2 regions of the Amycolatopsis dongchuanensis genome follow, and region 2 is predicted to be linked to the other one. Evidence: riboswitches for the same ligand, from Rfam matches in the RefSeq annotation. Region 2 holds a riboswitch; the other holds the start of a gene.

Region 1 (8,148 bases), on a different contig from region 2:
CTCAGCAATGTCATCGCTTTCGGTCGGCTCCACTGCTGCTTCAGCCTGAAGCACGTCTGAAAGCGAAGCTTCTGTTCCCTCGATTCGCGAGCTGGCCACAGCTTCTCGCCTTTGATAGGGCTGTACCAAGATGCCAGGGTTACTCAATAGTCGACCTACGCCAGAGAGTCGTCCAAGTGCCGCGTCGGCCCTCGATAGTGCCAAGACGGTGTCAAGCGACAGATCGAGATAGCGTGGCAGGTCGGCAGGCTCGAAGTACCAGAAGGCCCACTTGTCGCCGGGCTTCTTAACTGGTCGACCGAACTCGGGGGCGACAAAGCGAGCTGGATCCATGGATGCAGGGTACAACGGAAGTGCCCTCTTTGTTGGAGTTGCCCCGGCTGCACCTCCGTGGATGATTGACCCGTTCGTGAGGACGACTCACGAGCGAGGGCAAACCGCCATCGTCGCCGACATGCTCCTGCGAGTCTCGGCCCAAGGCAAAAGTCAGCGACATCACTCGGGCGCGCTCACCCCTGTTCGTCAGCCGTTCGTCAGGACAGCCATCGAGCACGGCAAACGACCACCATCGACGAGCGAGGAACACCCAGGTCAGGCCGCTAACCCGGGCGTTCCCGCAGGTCGCGATTTGTTCCGCTTCAACGTCTGAACCGGGCCGCCCCAAAAAAGAAGCCCTCCCCGCGCGCACGGGGAGGGCTCCGGAGAAGCGCTCAGCCGGCGAGGCCGAGCAGGATGACGGCCAGCAGGGTGACCGTCGTGGCGATCGCGGTGACCCAGGTGCGCTGGGCCGAGGACAGGGTGCGGTTCATGGCGATCCTGAGGGGCTGGTGCGGACGTTCCGCGCGTGGAAGCGCCTTGATCAAGACCACCGTTAACACCCTGTGACGCAAATCACTCCGTAGAGTGTCTGCTGCGGGCGGTGTACCAGAACACCGCACCCGCAGCCCCGAGCATCAACACGAACGCCAGCGACCCGACGACGACCGCGCGCGTCTCGCCCGTCGACTGGACCGGGGCGCTCTCCTGCTGCTGACGGGTGCCGGCCTCGGCCGCCTGCGCGACCCCGCCGAACAGCACCGCGAACACCACCGCCAACCCTGCAACCTTGACAAGGATCTTCGACATCGTGCGTTCCCTCCACTCCGGCAACGCACGAGGTCACTGCGGATGTTGCCGCGGTAGCGAAGATCACAGCGCGTCGACGACCCCGTCGATCTCGGCGGCGAGCGAGACGTCCTTCTCGGTCAGCCCGCCCGCGGAGTGGGTGCTGAGCCGGAACGTCACCGTGCGCCAGCGGATGTCCATGTCGGGGTGGTGGTCGACGCTCTCCGCGATCTCGGCGACCCGGTTGACCACCTGGATCGCCTGCGGGAAGCTGCCGAGCTCGGCCGTGCGCTCGAGCGCGTCCCCCTCCCGCTTCCAGTGCGGCAGCCGCGTCAGCGCGTCGGCGATCTGGTCGTCGGTCAGTAGCTCTGCCATGTCTCCATGGTGGTCCCGCGCCCGGTACGCTGCACGGTTGCCACGGGAGTCCGGGACCAGACCGGGCTGAGAGGCGGGTGCGAACCCGCGACCGTCCGAACTTGATTCCGGATAACGCCGGCGCAAGGAGGCCTGATCCCCTCCTGCCGGTGAGCACAAGGAGGGGCCATGAGAGGCAAGTGGAGCGCGGCGGTCGTGCTCGGCCTGACCGCCGTACTCACCACCGGCTGCACGCTGGTGGGCGGCGGCTCGAACGACGACGCCGGCGCGACCGTCACGCTCGTCACGCACGATTCGTTCGCCGCCCCGCAGCAGGTGCTCGACGCGTTCCAGCAGCAGACCGGCATCAAGATCGCCGTGCTGAAGAAGGGTGACGCCGGCGCGCTCACGAACTCGCTCGTGCTGACGAAGGCGAACCCGATCGGCGACGTCGCGTACGGCATCGACTCGACCTTCGCCTCGCGGGCGCTCAGCGAGGGCATCTTCGAGTCGTACACGAGCCCCGAGGCCGATCGTGGGCCGCAGCGCTACGCGGTCGACAGCGAGCACCGGATGTCGGCCGTGGACCTCGGTGACGTGTGCCTGAACGTCGACACGAACTGGTTCACCGAGCGGAACCTCCCGGCGCCCACGGGCTACGACGACCTCACCGACCCGCGGTACAAGGACCTGCTGGTGGTGGAGAACCCCGCGACGTCCTCGCCGGGCCTGGCGTTCCTGCTGGGCACCATCGCCAAGTACGGCGAGCAGGGCTGGCAGGCCTACTGGCAGAAGCTCAAGGACAACGGCGTGCAGTCGGTCAGCGGCTGGGAGGAGGCCTACGGGCAGGACTTCTCCGGCTCCTCCGGCAAGGGCCCGCGGCCCATCGTCGTCTCCTACGCCTCCTCGCCGGCCGCCGAGATCGGTGACGACGGCAAGCCGCGCACCAAGGCACTGCTCGACACCTGCTACCGGCAGGTCGAGTACGCCGGGGTGCTGGCGGGCACGAAGCAGGCCGACAAGGCGCACAAGGTGATCGACTTCCTGCTGTCGCAGCAGTTCCAGGCGACGGTGGCGGACAGCATGTACGTCTACCCGGCGCGTGACGGCGTGGCGCTGCCGAAGGCGTGGGCGGACGCCGCGCCGCTGCCGCGCGACTCCGCGAGCCTGCCCGCCGACCAGGTGCAGAGCGGGCGTGAGCGGTGGATCGGGCAGTGGCGGTCGTTGCTCGGCCAGTGAGCCGCGCCGGCCTGGGGCTGCTGGCCCTGGTGCCGCTCGGGTTCCTGGTCGTCTTCTTCGCCTGGCCGGTGCTGGCGATCCTGCGCCGCGGGTTCGCCGACGGCGGCGTGGGTGCCGCGCTCGTGGCGGGCGAGACGTGGCGGCTGGCCGGGTTCACCGTCGCGCAGGCGGCCGGCTCGACCGTGCTCGCGGTGGTCGCCGGGATGCCGCTGGCCTTCGTGCTCGCGCGGGTGCGGCTGCCGGGCGTCGGGCTCGTCCGCACGCTCGTGCTGGTGCCGTTCGTGCTGCCGACCGTCGTGGTGGGGCTCGCCTTCCGCGCGCTGTGGCCCGACGGCGGGGTGCTCTCGATCGTGCTCGCCAACGCGTTCTTCAACGTCGCCGTCGTCGCGCGGACGGTGGGCGGGCTGTGGGCGCATCTCGACTCGCGGGCCGAGGACGCGGCACGTTCGCTGGGGGCCTCGCGGGCGAGGGCCTTCCGCTCGGTGACCCTGCCCGCGCTACTGCCCGCGATCACCTCCGCGGCGGCGGTGGTGTTCCTGTTCTGCGCCACCAGTTTCGGCGTGGTGCTCGTGCTCGGCGGCGGCCGGTTCCGCACGCTGGAGACCGAGATCTACCTGCGCACCGAGAACCTGCTCGACCTGACCGGCGCCGCCGCGTTGTCCCTGGTGCAGATCGCAGCGGTGCTCGCCGCGCTGCTGCTCGGGGCCGCGGCCCGGCGCCGCCGGGAGACCGCGCTCAAACTCCGCGCCCGTGGGGAAACCGCGCGGCGCCCGACGGGCGGCGAGTGGTGGGTCGTCGGTGCCGCGGGCGTGGTGCTCGCGTTGCTGCTGACCCCGATCGTCGCGCTGCTGCTGCGTTCGGTGTCCACTGAGGACGGTTGGAGCCTCGCGGGCTACCGCGCGCTGGCCACCACCGGCAACGACGGCACGTTGCAGATCTCCGGCTGGGGTGCGGCGGTGAACTCGCTGCTCACCGCGACCGACGCGACCGTGCTGGCCCTGCTCGTCGGGGTGTCCGCCGCGGTACTGGTCGTGGCGCTGCGCCGGGCGCCCGGTCGCCTCCAGCACGGGCTCGCGGAGGGCATGGACGCGGCGTTGATGCTGCCGCTCGGCGTGTCCGCGGTGACCGTCGGGTTCGGCTACCTCATCACGCTCGACGCGCTGCCGGGCGACCTGCGGACCTCGCCGATCCTCGTGCCGCTCGCGCAGGCGCTCGTGGTGATCCCGCTCGTCGTGCGGATGGTGCTGCCGGTGTTGCGGTCGATCGACGACCGGCTGCGCCAGGCCGCGGCGACCCTCGGCGCGGGCCCGCCGCGGGTTTGGCGGGAGATCGACGTGCCGCTCGCGATCCGGTCCGTGGTCGCGGCGGCGGGCTTCGGGTACGTCGTCGCGCTCGGCGAGTTCGGCGCGACGAGCTTCCTCGCCCGGCCGCAGACACCGACGTTGCCGGTGGCGATCGCGTCGCTCATCGCGCGGCCGGGCGAGCTGAACAACCAGATGGCCTACGCCGCCTGCGCGCTGCTGATGCTCGTGACAGCGGCCGCCGTGGTCGTGATCGACCGGATCGGCTCCGGCCGGGTGGGAGAGTTCTGATGTCGTTGTCGGTGCACGGCCTGACTGTCCGCTACGGCTCGTTCACGGCGGTGCGGAACGCCGAGCTGGACATCGCCGACGGCGAGGTGCTCGCGCTGCTCGGCCCCTCCGGTTCGGGCAAGTCCACGCTGCTGCGCGCCATCACCGGGCTGGAGCCGCTCACCGCGGGCAGCGTCCGGTGGGACGGCGAGGACCTCGCCCGCGTGCCGGTGCACGAGCGCGGGTTCGGGCTGGTGTTCCAGGACGGGCAGCTGTTCCCGCACCGGGACGTCGCGGGCAACATCGCGTTCGGGCTGAGGATGCGCAGGATGCCGGCTAAGGACCGCGAGGACCGCGTCAGGCAGCTGCTGGAACTCGTGGGCTTGAGCGGGTACGAGCGGCGTCGCGTGACGGAGCTGTCCGGCGGTGAAGCGCAACGGGTCGCGCTGGCGCGGGCACTCGCGCCCGAACCCCGCCTGCTGCTGTTGGACGAGCCACTGTCCGGTTTGGACGCCGGTCTGCGCGAGCAGCTCGCCGTTGACCTCGCCGAGGTGCTGCGCAACGCCAAGATCCCCGCGCTGCTCGTCACGCACGACCAGGAGGAGGCGTTCACGCTCGCCGACCGCGTGGCCGTGTTGCGGGCGGGCGAGATCCGGCAGGTGGGCGCGGTCCGCGAGGTGTGGCGACGCCCCGCCGACGACGAGACCGCCGCCTTCCTCGGCGTGACGACGTTCTTCGACGGAACCGCCGAAGACGGCGTGATCCGGTTCCCGCTGGGCGAGTTCACCCGCGACGAGCCGGACGGCCCGGTCCGGATCGGGCTGCGCCCGCACGCCCTGCGCGTCGCGGAGCACGGCATCGCAGGCGAGGTCCTCACGAGGGTGCACCGGCGGGACCACGTGCGCCTGCGGGTCCGGACCGGGCACGGGGTGGTGGACGCCGTCGCCCCGGTGGACGCCGAACTCCACCCGGGTGACGGAATCCGGCTTGAGCTGGATGATCAAGGGGTAGTCCTGCGGCCGACGAAAGGGAACGCATGATCCACTGGCCGGTGCCCGAACCCGAGATCCCCGCCGGGACCCACCCCGCGCTCGCCGCCGTCGCCCGCGCGGCGGTGGCCGCCTTCCGCGACGCCCGCGGCCGGTTCGACCGCACGCAGCTCGCCGAGAAGGTCGACATGGGCGCCGACGGCACTCCCACCACGAGGCTCGACCAGCTGGTCGACACCGCGGTCGCGGAGACGGTGGACGCGCACCGGGTCAACCTGATCAGCGAGGAGATCGGGGTCATCGACAACGGCTCGGCCGTCACGCTCGTGGTCGACCCCGTCGACGGCACGTCGAACGCCGTGGCGGGGGTGCCGTTCTCGGCGTTCGCCGGCGTGGTCGCGGTGGACGGCGAGGCCGTCGAGTCGCTGACCACGTGGCTCGACACCGGGCGCAGCTGGCACGCGAAGGCCGGGGAGACGCTGCCGTACCGGACGACCGGCCGCCGCGAGCTGGACGGCGCCGCGGTGAGCCTGCTGCGGCCGCACCCGAAGAGCGAGGACGCGTGGCTTCGGGTCAGCCGCCGTGCCGGGCGGGTGCGGGTGTTGTCCAGCAGCTGCCTCGAAGCCGCGCTCGTCGCGGAGGGCTCGCTGGACGCTTTCGCCGACCCCGGCTCGGACACCCACCGGATCATGGACATCGCCGCCGCGGCCGTGTTGCTGCCCGCCGCCGGCGGAGCCCTGATCGACGCCTACGGCCGTCCCGTCGAGATCGACCCGGACCTCAGCCGCCGCTGGTCCGGGATCGCCGCGGCGACCCCGGACCTCGCGGAGGAGCTGGCCGAGGAGATCAACCGTCCTTCGTCGTGATCCGGGCGTACGCCAGCGCCAGCCCGACCACGACGTAGGAGGCGGCGCGGAGCGCGCCCTCGCCGAGCGCCGCGGTCGGCATCGGGTCCCGCAGCACGTCGGCCAGCGCGTCCCAGGACTTCGGCAGCAGGAACGGGTGCAGCCAGTCCACAGCGGACAGCAGGAGCAGCACGTTCGACACGATCGTGCCCGCCAGCACCGACACCACGACGAGCATCGGGTGCTCGGTGCACGCCGAGATCGCCAGCGCCACCGCGCCGACCGCCCACAGCTGCAGCGTCACCCAGCCGACGGCGATCGCGATCTTGCCCAGCGCCGCGCCGAAGGACAACGTGGTACCGGACAACGTGAACAGCGAGCCGGTGCCGTTGAGCACCAGCCCCGCGACCACGGCGACCACGGCCATCAGCGCCACCGAGGCGAGGGTGAACGTCGCCACGCCGAGCGCCTTGACCGCCAGCAGACGACCACGGCTGACCGGCGCGAGCAGCCAGCCGCGCAGCGTGCCGTTCGCCAGCTCGCCCGCGATCGCGTCACCCGCCGACATCGCGGTGGTGAGCGGCAGCAACAGGGTGAGCGTCATGGTGAGGATGGCGATCGGCAGCACGAACGCGTTGGCCGCCGCCGTGGTGAACAGGGCCTCGGGCCCGCCGCCACCGTCACCCGACCCGCCGATCCGGAGCGCGATCGCGACGATCACCGGGATCAACGCGAGTAGCCCGAGCACGATGAGCGTGCGTGGCCGCCGGAAGATCCAGCGCAGTTCCGCCAGGTACAGGCGCGGCAGCGGCACCGCCGTGCGCTGCACGGGCGCTGTCAGTGTCGCGGTCGTCATGCGCTCACCTCGTCCACATCGGACAGTCCGTCCGGCTCTGCCTCGTCCTGCGTGAGCCGGGCGAACAGGTCCTCCAGGCCCGTGCGCTCCCGCCGCACCTCGTGCACCGCGACCCCGCCCCGCACGAGCGCCTCGACCACCTGCGGCGCCGCCACGGCCGTGAGGTCCGCCCGGACGCCGTCCGGCACGAGTTTGCCGGGAATCCGGTGCTCCCGCAGGGTTTCCAGCGCGAGGTCACCGTCCGGTGTGGACACCACGAGGCCCGGGCTGCCGGACTCCAGCAGGTCGTCGAGCTCGCCCTGCGCCACCACCGTCCCGTCGTGCAGGACCGCCACGTGCGTGCACGTCGCCTCCACCTCGGCCAGCAGGTGCGACGACACCAGCACGGTCACGCCGTCGGCGTGCAGCTCGCCGATGATCCGCCGGATCTCCCGGGTGCCCGCCGGGTCGAGGCCGTTCGTCGGCTCGTCCAGCACCACCATCCGCCGCGGCACGAGCAGCGCCCCGGCGAGGCCGAGCCGCTGCTTCATGCCCAGCGAGTAGCCGCGGTACCGGCGGTGCGCCGCCGCGGCGAGCCCGACCCGCTCCAGCGCGTTCTCGACGGCCTTCGGGATGTCCGAAGTGGACAGGCGTGGTTCCGCCGCCGCGAGGCGCCGCAGGTTCTCCCTGCCCGACAGGAACGGGTGGAAGCCAGGCCCCTCGACGAGGGCGCCGACGTCCGGCAGCGCGTGCGCCGACTCGTCCGGCATGCGCCTGCCCAGCAGTTCCACCTCGCCCTCGGTCGGGCGGACCAGGCCGAGCAGCATCCGGATCGTGGTGGTCTTGCCGGACCCGTTCGGGCCCAGCATCCCCAGCACCGCCCCCGCGGGCACGTCCAGATCGACCTGGTCCACCGCGACCGTGCTCCGGTACACCTTGCGCAACCCCCTGGTCCGCGCCGCGAGTGCCGGAGCCGGGGCGGACGTGGACACGCCCGCCCCGAGCTCGAGTTCCGGGGACGTCGTCACTTCGCGCTCAGCGCGTCGATCAGCGTCTGCTCGGTGACCGCACCGGCGGCGAACCGCCCGTCGGCCGTGACCAGCGCGCTACCGGCCTTGGTGCTGATCAGCCAGCCGTTGCCGAAGGCGCCGCTGACCGGCTTGCCGAACTGGCTCAGCAGCTTCCGCGGGTCCACCTGCCTGCCGCCGCCC
Region 2 (8,148 bases):
CTGGCGCCGTGACCCGGACCTGCTGCGCGCGTACTCACGGGCGAGCCTGACGTGGTCGTGCCAGTACCTGCTGCGGGTGGCGGTCTACCTGCCGCTGTGGTGGACGGGCCAGCTGGTCGCGCTCGGCATCGCGCGCACGGTGCTGACGTGGCCGCTGCAGGCGCTGACGATCGCGGTGAGCGGCTGGGTGCTCTACCGGACCCTGCCCGACGACCATCCGGGCCTGCGGCTCAAGGAGCCGGAGCAGGAGGAGCAGGCCTGACGGCGCCCTCGCCGTAGGCCTCGACCGCGGCGAGCCACGCCGCGCCCAGCACGCCATCGGTGCTGGTCAGGACGTCGAGCCCGGCCAGTTTCGCGCGCACGCGCTCGCCGACGGGGCCCGCCAGCACGCTCCCCACGAGCACCACCGGCGTGTCCTCGCCCGGCTCCCGGGCCTCGCGGGCGAGGCCGGCCAGCAGGTCCGCGGCCCGGTCGAGGATCGGACCCGCGTCGGCCGCCGTGCTGACCAGCGGGGCGAACCGGGCGAGGCGGATCGGCGCCTCCGCGTTGGCCACCGTGATCAGCTGTTGCCACGCCAGGAGCGGATCATCCGTCTCCACCTCCGCCTCCGCGAGCACGGACCGCGCCAGCTCGCCGAGTTCGCGCCGGGCGGCGAGCGCGTCCAGCGTCGCGCGGACGGCCTCGCGGCCGAGCCAGAACGCCGAACCCTCGTCGCCCAGCAACCAGCCGTAACCGCCGGCCGTGGCGACCAGACGCCGCTTGCGGATGCGGCCCGCGATCGACCCCGTGCCCGCGACGAGCACCGTGCCGTCCGGGGCGGAGGTCGCCGACGCGAACGCCACCTCGGGATCCGTCCGCACCTGGACCTCGCCGAGGCCGAGCCGCTGCCAGGTGGCGTCGAACAGCTCCGCCACCGCGGGGTCGGTGAGCTTGCTGCTGCCGGCCATGCCGACGACGCAAGCGTTTGCCTCCTGCACGTTCAGCCCCGACAGGCAGCCCTCGATCGCTTCCGCGAGGTGGGCGACCGCGATCGACGGCGAGTGCGAGTTGGGGTTCGCGCCACCGGAGCGGCCGGTGCCGAGCACCGTGCCCGCCGCGTCCACGGCGATGGCGCGGGTGGACGTGCCGCCCGCGTCCACCCCGATGACGAAGCTCATCGCGTCCTGGTCACCTTCAGCAGGCCGCGCGGGCTGTCCGGGTCGCCACCGCGCGCGACCGACAGGCCCAGCGCGAGCTGCTGCACCGGCAGCACCTCCAGCACCGGCGCCAGCTCCTCGGCCACCGCCGGGACGGGGATCCGCAGCGCCGCGGGCACGTCGTCGGCCGCGGAACCGAGCGCCAGCACGTCCGCGCCCCGCTCGGCAACCGCTTTCAGCACGTCCTGCATCGCCGCACCGCCGCGCCCGGTGCCGGTCACGGCGAGCACCGCGGTGTCCTCGTCGATCGCCGCGACGGGACCGTGCAACAGGTCAGCACCGCTGTACGCGCGGGCGGCGAGGTAGCTGGTCTCGGCGAGTTTCAGCGCCGACTCCAGCGCCGTGGCGTACGAGTAGCCGCGGCCGGTGGTGATGATGCGGTTGACGAAGCGGTACCGGTCCACCGCGCGCTGCACGGGCGCCTGCAGCGCCTGCTCGGCGAGCGGGCCCAGCTCGGCGGCCGCGGAGCCGTCGCCCCCGCGCACGGCGTCGATCAGCAGGTACAGCGCCAGCAGTGTGGCGGAGTACGTCTTGGTGGCGGCGACGGCACGCTCCGTGCCCGCGCCGATGTTCACGCCCAGTTCGGCCGCGCGGTGCAGCGGGCTGTCCGGCGTGTTGGTGACCGCGACGGTCAGCGCCCCCTGCTTGCGCGCGGTCTCGGTGAATTCCAGCAGGTCAGGGGAGCCGCCGCTCTGGCTGACGGACACGAGCAGGACGTCGCGCAGGTCGGGGCGCGCACCGTAGAGTGTGACGGTCGACGGGGACACGAGCCCCGCCGGCAGCCCGAGCATTACCTCGATCAGGTACTTCGCGTACAACGCCGCGTGATCGCTCGACCCGCGCGCGGCCAGCAGCGCGAACCGCGGCGGACGGTGGGCGATGACCTGCGCCACCTCGGCGATCTCCGCGCGCCGGGCCACGAGGCCGGCCAGCACCTCAGGTTGCTCGGCGATCTCCGCTGCCATGTGCTGTCCGGGGCGGGTCATAGTTCTCCCTTTCGTGCTCCTGCGATTGTGCGCGTGGTCGGCACCGTGCCGCCAGGGCGAACCGAGGCCGGAATCCGGTAGGTTTTCCCGCATCTTCGCAGCATTACCCCTTTAAGGTCTAGACCAATACTAAACCCGGGCGGGAAGACGGGGCGAAAGGGTAGTTTCTTCTCGCGCCGGGAGGCGTGTCGAAAGAGGGAGTCGGTCATGTTGGAGTCACCCACGCGCGGGCAGCGCGAACCGAAGTACTGGGCGTTGAAGCAGCACCTCCTCGACCTCCTGGAGAGCCTGCCCCCCGGTTCGCCCATCCCCACCGAGCGTGCGCTCGCCACCGACTTCGGGGTCTCCCGCACGACCGTCCGCCAGGCGCTCGCCGACCTGACCGCCGAAGGGCGCCTGCACCGCGTGCAGGGCAAGGGCACCTTCGCCGCGGAACCCAAGCTCGCCCAGCGCCTCCAGCTGTCGTCGTACACCGAGGACATGCGGGCGCAGGGCCGCGAGCCGTCGTCGAAGCTGCTGGAGATCGAGGAGCTGCCGTCCGAACCGGAGATGTCGAAGCTGCTCGGCATCCGCAGCGGCGCCAAGATCCTGCGCATGCGCCGGCTGCGCCTCGCTGACGGCGAGCCGATGGCGCTGGAGACCACGCACCTGCCGCTGTCCCGGTTCCGGGGGCTGCGCAAGCACATCTCGGGCGGCGGCTCGTTGTACGCGGTTCTGCGCGAGCAGTTCGGTGTCCAGATGGAACGCGCCGAGGAGACGATCGAGACCTCGCTCGCCGGCCCCGTCGAGGCGGAGCTGCTCGGCGCCGACGTCGGGATGCCGGTGCTGCTGCTGTCCCGGCACTCGTTCGGTTCGGACGGCAAGCCCGTGGAGTTCGTCCGTTCCATCTACCGCGGTGACCGGTACAAGTTCGTCACCACCCTGACCACCCCGTGACCGTGCGCTGGGGCACCGCGCGGGCGCGCGGTGTCCTCGCCACCACCATCCTCGGGTCCGGGATGGCGATGCTCGACGGTTCGATCGTCAACGTCGCGCTGCCCAGGATCGGGGCGGAGTTCGACGCCTCGGTGGCGGGTCTGCAGTGGATCCTCGACGGCTACCTGCTCGCGCTGGCGGCGTTGATCCTGATCGCGGGTTCGCTGGGCGACCGCTTCGGCAGGCGGCGCGTGTTCCTCGTCGGGGTCGTCTGGTTCGGCGCGGCTTCGCTGCTGTGCGGGCTCGCCGTGTCCACGCCGATGCTCGTCGTGACGCGCGTGCTGCAGGGTGTCGGCGGCGCGTTGCTGACACCGGGTTCGCTGGCGATCCTCCAGTCGTCGTTCGCGCAGGAGGACCGGCCGAGGGCGATCGGCGCGTGGTCGGGGCTCGGCGGGCTCGCGGCGGCGGCCGGGCCGCTGGTCGGCGGGTTGCTGGTGCAGGCGTGGTCGTGGCGGCTGGGTTTCCTGATCAACCTGCCGGTGGCGGTCGCGTGCGTCTGGCTCGCCCGCCGCTACGTGCCCGAGTCGCGCGACGAGACCGCGGAAGGGCGGCTGGACGTGACCGGGTCGGTGCTGGGCGCGGCCGGGCTCGCCGGGGTCACGGCGGCGCTCGTCGAGGCGCCGGCCCGGGGTGTGGCGGACCCGCTGGTGCTGGTCGCGGGCGCGGTGGGGCTCGTCGCCCTGGCCGCGTTCGTGGTGCGGCAGCGGCGGTCGGCGGACCCGCTCGTGCCGCCGCGGATGTTCGCCGACCGCACGTTCACGGCGTCCAACGCGCTGACGTTCGTCGTGTACGCGGCGCTCGGCGGCGTGATGACCCTGCTGGTGCTGCAGTTGCAGGTGTCGCTGCGGTACTCGCCGACGGCCGCGGGCCTGGCCGGGCTGCCCATCACGGTCGTCATGCTCGTGCTGTCGGGCCGGTCCGGCGCGCTCGCGCAGCGGATCGGCCCCCGCCTCCAGCTCGTCGCGGGGCCGTTCGTGCTGGCCGCGGGCATGCTGCTGCTGACGCGCGTCGGACCGGGCTCGTCGTACCTGGGGACCGTGCTGCCCGCGGTCCTCGTGTTCGGGCTCGGGTTGGCGGCGGTGGTCGCACCGGTGACGGCGACGGTGCTCGCCGCGGCACCCGCCGAGCACGCCGGGGTCGCCTCGGGGGTCAACAACGCGATCGCGCGGGCGGGCACGTTGCTGGCGATCGCCGTGTTGCCCGCGGTCGCCGGGCTGTCCGGGGAGTCCTACGCCGATCCCGTGGCGCTCACCGCCGGCTGGCGGGTTTCGCTGGTCGTCTGCGCCGGTCTCGCGGCGCTCGGCGGCCTGCTCGCGCTCGGCGTCAGCAACTCCGTGTTGAAGCCGGAACACGTTGGGCCACAAGGGAAAGACCATGGGCAGCACTGCCTGCACTGCGCGGTCGACGGGCCGCCGACGCAGCTGGGCCGGTGAAGTACCCGTGAGTATTCGAGTCCACTGTGGACAGACGCCGTGGTGCGGCTCACGAAACTGCTAACACCGGGAGCATTTCGATCGACTAACACGTTGAACACCGTGGTATCACGGCGTGGCAACCTGCGAGCAGATCGGAATCATGGCCGAGGAAGAAAAAGAGAAGTCCGGCCTCAAGCCGGCACAGGTGGTGGCGTCGGCGCTGGCCGCGATCACGGCCGCGTTCCTGGGCTCGACGCTGGGGGTGGGCGGCACGGTCGCCGGTGCGGGGATCGCCAGCATCATCACGACGATCGGCAGTGAGCTGTACCTGCGTTCGCTGAAACGCACGAAGGAAGCGGCGCGCAGGACGGCGGAGATGCTGGCGCTCAACGACACGCGACTGCGCCAGGAGACGCGGTTCGTCGAACCGCCCGCGACGTCGGTGAACCCGTTGGTGCAGCCGACGCGGCAGGTACCCGGGGGCGGCGCCGCACAGCCGACGCAGCACATCCCGATGGCGGGCGCCGGGCAGTCCGCCGCCGGTCAGCGCACGGTCTACATCCCGAAGCCGGGGGCGACGGGCATGACGGGGATGCGGACGACGGTGCTGGCGGCGCCGGAGAAGCCGGCCAAGAAGCCCTGGTGGAAGAACCGGTGGACGCTCATCGTGGGCACGAGCGTGGCGGCGTTCGTCATCGGCATGCTCGCGCTGACCGGGTTCGAGTCCGTGACCGGGCACGCGGTCTCCGGCGGCAAGGGCACGACGTTCAGCCAGGTCGTCGGCGGCGGTGGCAAGTCCGGCGGGTCGGAGCCGACCACGGACACGACCAGGACGGTCACGGAGACCCCGTCGTCGCGCTCGCGCTCGTCGGCGCCTTCGTCGACCACGCGGACGTCGACGTCGGAGTCGGCGACGCCCACCCAGGAGGAGACGCAGTCGCAGACCAGCGCCACTCCCACCCAGTCGGCGACGCCGACCCAGAGCGCGGCCCCGACCAGCGGCTGAGCCGTCAGCGCAGCCGCTCGGCCAGCCGCCGGGCGGCTTCACGCGGGTCGTCGGCCTCGGTGATGGCCCGCACCACCACCACTCGCGAAGCGCCTGCCTCGAGCACCTCGGGCAGGCGCTTTTCGTCGATCCCGCCGATGGCGAACCACGGGCGGCGTGCCCCGGCCGTCGCCCGCACCAGGTCGAGCCCCGGCGCGGGACGGCCCGGCTTCGTCGGCGTCGGCCAGCACGGGCCGGTGCAGAAGTAGTCCACGCCCGGCTCCGCCTCCGCCGCGCGCGCCTGGTCCACGGAGTGCGTCGAGCGGCCGATCACCGGTCCGTCGCCGAGGATGCGCCGCGCGACCGGCACCGGCAGGTCGTCCTGGCCCAGGTGCAGCACGTCGGCGTCCACGGCGAGCGCCACGTCCGCGCGGTCGTTCACGGCGAGCAACGCGCCGTGGCGGGCACACGCCTCGGCGAGCACCTCCAGCGCCGCCAGCTCCTGCTTCGCCTCCAGCGGCGCGCCACCCGTCTTGTCGCGGAGCTGGATGATGTCGACCCCGCCGGCCAACGCCGCGTCGGCGAACTCCGCGAGGTCGCCGCGGTCCCGCCGCGCGTCGGTGCACAGGTAGAGCCGTGCCTCGTCGAGCCGCTTCCTGATCTGGTCCCCGCTGAGCCCTGGCATGGTCGTCACGGTAGCCGACGGGTTATGGTGGAGGGGTCCGCACGGGAGCCCGAGGCACGGGCTGAGAGGGAGCCGCGACCGCTCCGACCGTGGAACCTGATCCGGATAATGCCGGCGCAGGGAGCGTGATTTCTGTGGTCGAACGAGTAGCCGTGATCGGCGGCGGGGTCATCGGTCTGTCGGTGGCATGGCGCGCCGCGCTCGCGGGGCACGACGTCACGGTGGTCGATCCTTCGCCCGGTCGCGGGGCTTCGTGGGTCGCGGGCGGGATGCTCGCGCCGGTCACCGAGGCGTGGCCCGGCGAGGAGGCCGCGCTGCACCTCGGCGAGGAGTCGCTCCGGCGGTGGCCGGCGTTCGCGGCCGAGCTGACCCGCGACGGGGGTGATCCCGGGTTGTCGACCGCGGGCACAGTCGTGGTCGCGCTCGACCGGGGTGACGCGGGGCAGCTGGAAGTGCTCGCCGGATACCTCGCCTCACTGGGGCGCGAGGTCGAGTCCGTCACCGGCCGTCAGTTGCGGGCGCTGGAGCCCGGCGTCAACGGGATTCGCGCGCTGCTGGTGCCCGGTGATCTTGCGGTGGACAACCGGCGGCTGCTGCGGTCGTTGCAGGCCGCGGCCGTCCGGCGGGGCGTGAAGTTCGCCGACGACGAGGTGACGGGTCTCGAACCCGGCCGGGTCCGGACGCTCGCCGGTGAGGTGCGGTGCGACGTCGCCGTCATCGCCGCCGGGGCGCGGAGCGGCCGGCTGCACCCGGCGCTCGCGGTCCGGCCGCTGAAGGGCGAGATCCTGCGGTTGCGGGCGCGGCGCACCAGCCTGCCACCGCCGGCGCGCACCGTGCGGGGCGTCGTCGAGGGGCGCCCGATCTACCTCGTGCCGCGTGAGCACGGGGAACTCGTGCTGGGGGCGACGCAGTACGAGGCCGGGTTCGACGAGACAGTGAGCGCGCGGGGCGTGCGTGAGCTGCTGGAAGGCGCCGAACGGATCTTCCCGAGCATTGACGAGTACGAGCTCGTGGAATGCGCGTCGGGGCTGCGCGCGGCGAGCGTCGACACCATCCCGTTCATCGGCGAACTGGGCCCCGGCGTGCTGGCGGCGACCGGTCACCACCGCAACGGGCTGCTGCTGGCACCGGTCACGGCGGACGCGGTCGTCGCCCTACTCGACGGCGCCCCGCCGCCTCCGCACGTGGCGGCGGCCGATCCACACCGGCTGGGAGAGAAGTAGATGGAAGTACAGGTCAACGGCGAGTGGCGGGCCTTCCCCGACGGCACCACGGTCGCCGGGCTGGTCGAGGCGCTCGGCACGGCGCCGCGTGGCATCGCCGTGGCGCTGGACGGCGAAGTCGTCCGGCGGGGCGACTGGGACGACGTGGTCGTGCCGGCGGGCGCGCGGCTGGAGATCCTGACGGCGGTGCAAGGTGGGTGAGACGGTGGACGGGGACCAGCTGGTCATCGGCGAGCACAAACTCGGCTCGCGGCTGATCATCGGCACGGGCGGCGCGGCGAACCTCGCGGTGCTGGAACGCGCGTTGGTCGCGTCCGGCACCGAGCTGACGACCGTGGCGATGCGCCGTGCGGACGCCGAGGGCGGTTCCGGGGTGCTGGAACTGGTGCGGCGGCTGGGTATCGGGCTGTTGCCGAACACGGCGGGCTGCCGGAGCGCGGCGGAGGCGGTGCTGACGGCGCAACTGGCGCGTGAGGCGCTGGAGACGGACCTGATCAAGCTGGAGGTCCACGCCGACGACCGGACGCTGCTGCCGGACCCGATCGAGACCCTCGACGCGGCGGAACGTCTGGTGGCCGACGGGTTCACCGTGCTGGCGTACACGAACGACGACCCGGTGCTGGCGTTGCGGCTGGAGGAGGCGGGCTGTGCGGCCGTGATGCCGCTCGGCGCGCCCATCGGGA

What was found. Region 2 has a riboswitch for thiamine pyrophosphate ahead of thiO (glycine oxidase ThiO). Riboswitches for the same ligand answer to the same signal wherever they lie in the genome.
Region 1: it holds a riboswitch for thiamine pyrophosphate, as region 2 does, so the genes downstream of both, ABFX51_RS00245 (thiamine ABC transporter substrate-binding protein) here and thiO (glycine oxidase ThiO) in region 2, are expected to answer to the same signal.

Annotation. Positions count from the first base shown of each region.
Region 1 is NZ_BAABIB010000002.1:45,349-53,496, reverse strand. Features, by position in the region: gene ABFX51_RS00260 (Fic family protein) at 1-333, opposite strand, end outside; gene ABFX51_RS00255 (hypothetical protein) at 892-1,125, opposite strand; gene ABFX51_RS00250 (4a-hydroxytetrahydrobiopterin dehydratase) at 1,189-1,479, opposite strand; TPP riboswitch at 1,512-1,625, shown strand; gene ABFX51_RS00245 (thiamine ABC transporter substrate-binding protein) at 1,648-2,697, shown strand; gene ABFX51_RS00240 (ABC transporter permease) at 2,694-4,289, shown strand; gene ABFX51_RS00235 (ABC transporter ATP-binding protein) at 4,289-5,308, shown strand; gene ABFX51_RS00230 (inositol monophosphatase family protein) at 5,305-6,123, shown strand; gene ABFX51_RS00225 (ABC transporter permease subunit) at 6,104-6,958, opposite strand; gene ABFX51_RS00220 (ABC transporter ATP-binding protein) at 6,955-7,965, opposite strand; gene ABFX51_RS00215 (LolA family protein) at 7,962-8,148, opposite strand, start outside.
Region 2 is NZ_BAABIB010000095.1:1,106-9,253, reverse strand. Features, by position in the region: gene ABFX51_RS25985 (DUF3159 domain-containing protein) at 1-262, shown strand, start outside; gene ABFX51_RS25980 (N-acetylglucosamine kinase) at 231-1,157, opposite strand; gene ABFX51_RS25975 (SIS domain-containing protein) at 1,154-2,161, opposite strand; gene ABFX51_RS25970 (GntR family transcriptional regulator) at 2,390-3,118, shown strand; gene ABFX51_RS25965 (MFS transporter) at 3,181-4,590, shown strand; gene ABFX51_RS25960 (hypothetical protein) at 4,733-5,578, shown strand; gene thiE (thiamine phosphate synthase) at 5,583-6,242, opposite strand; TPP riboswitch at 6,274-6,382, shown strand; gene thiO (glycine oxidase ThiO) at 6,377-7,465, shown strand; gene thiS (sulfur carrier protein ThiS) at 7,466-7,666, shown strand; gene thiG (thiazole synthase) at 7,659-8,148, shown strand, end outside.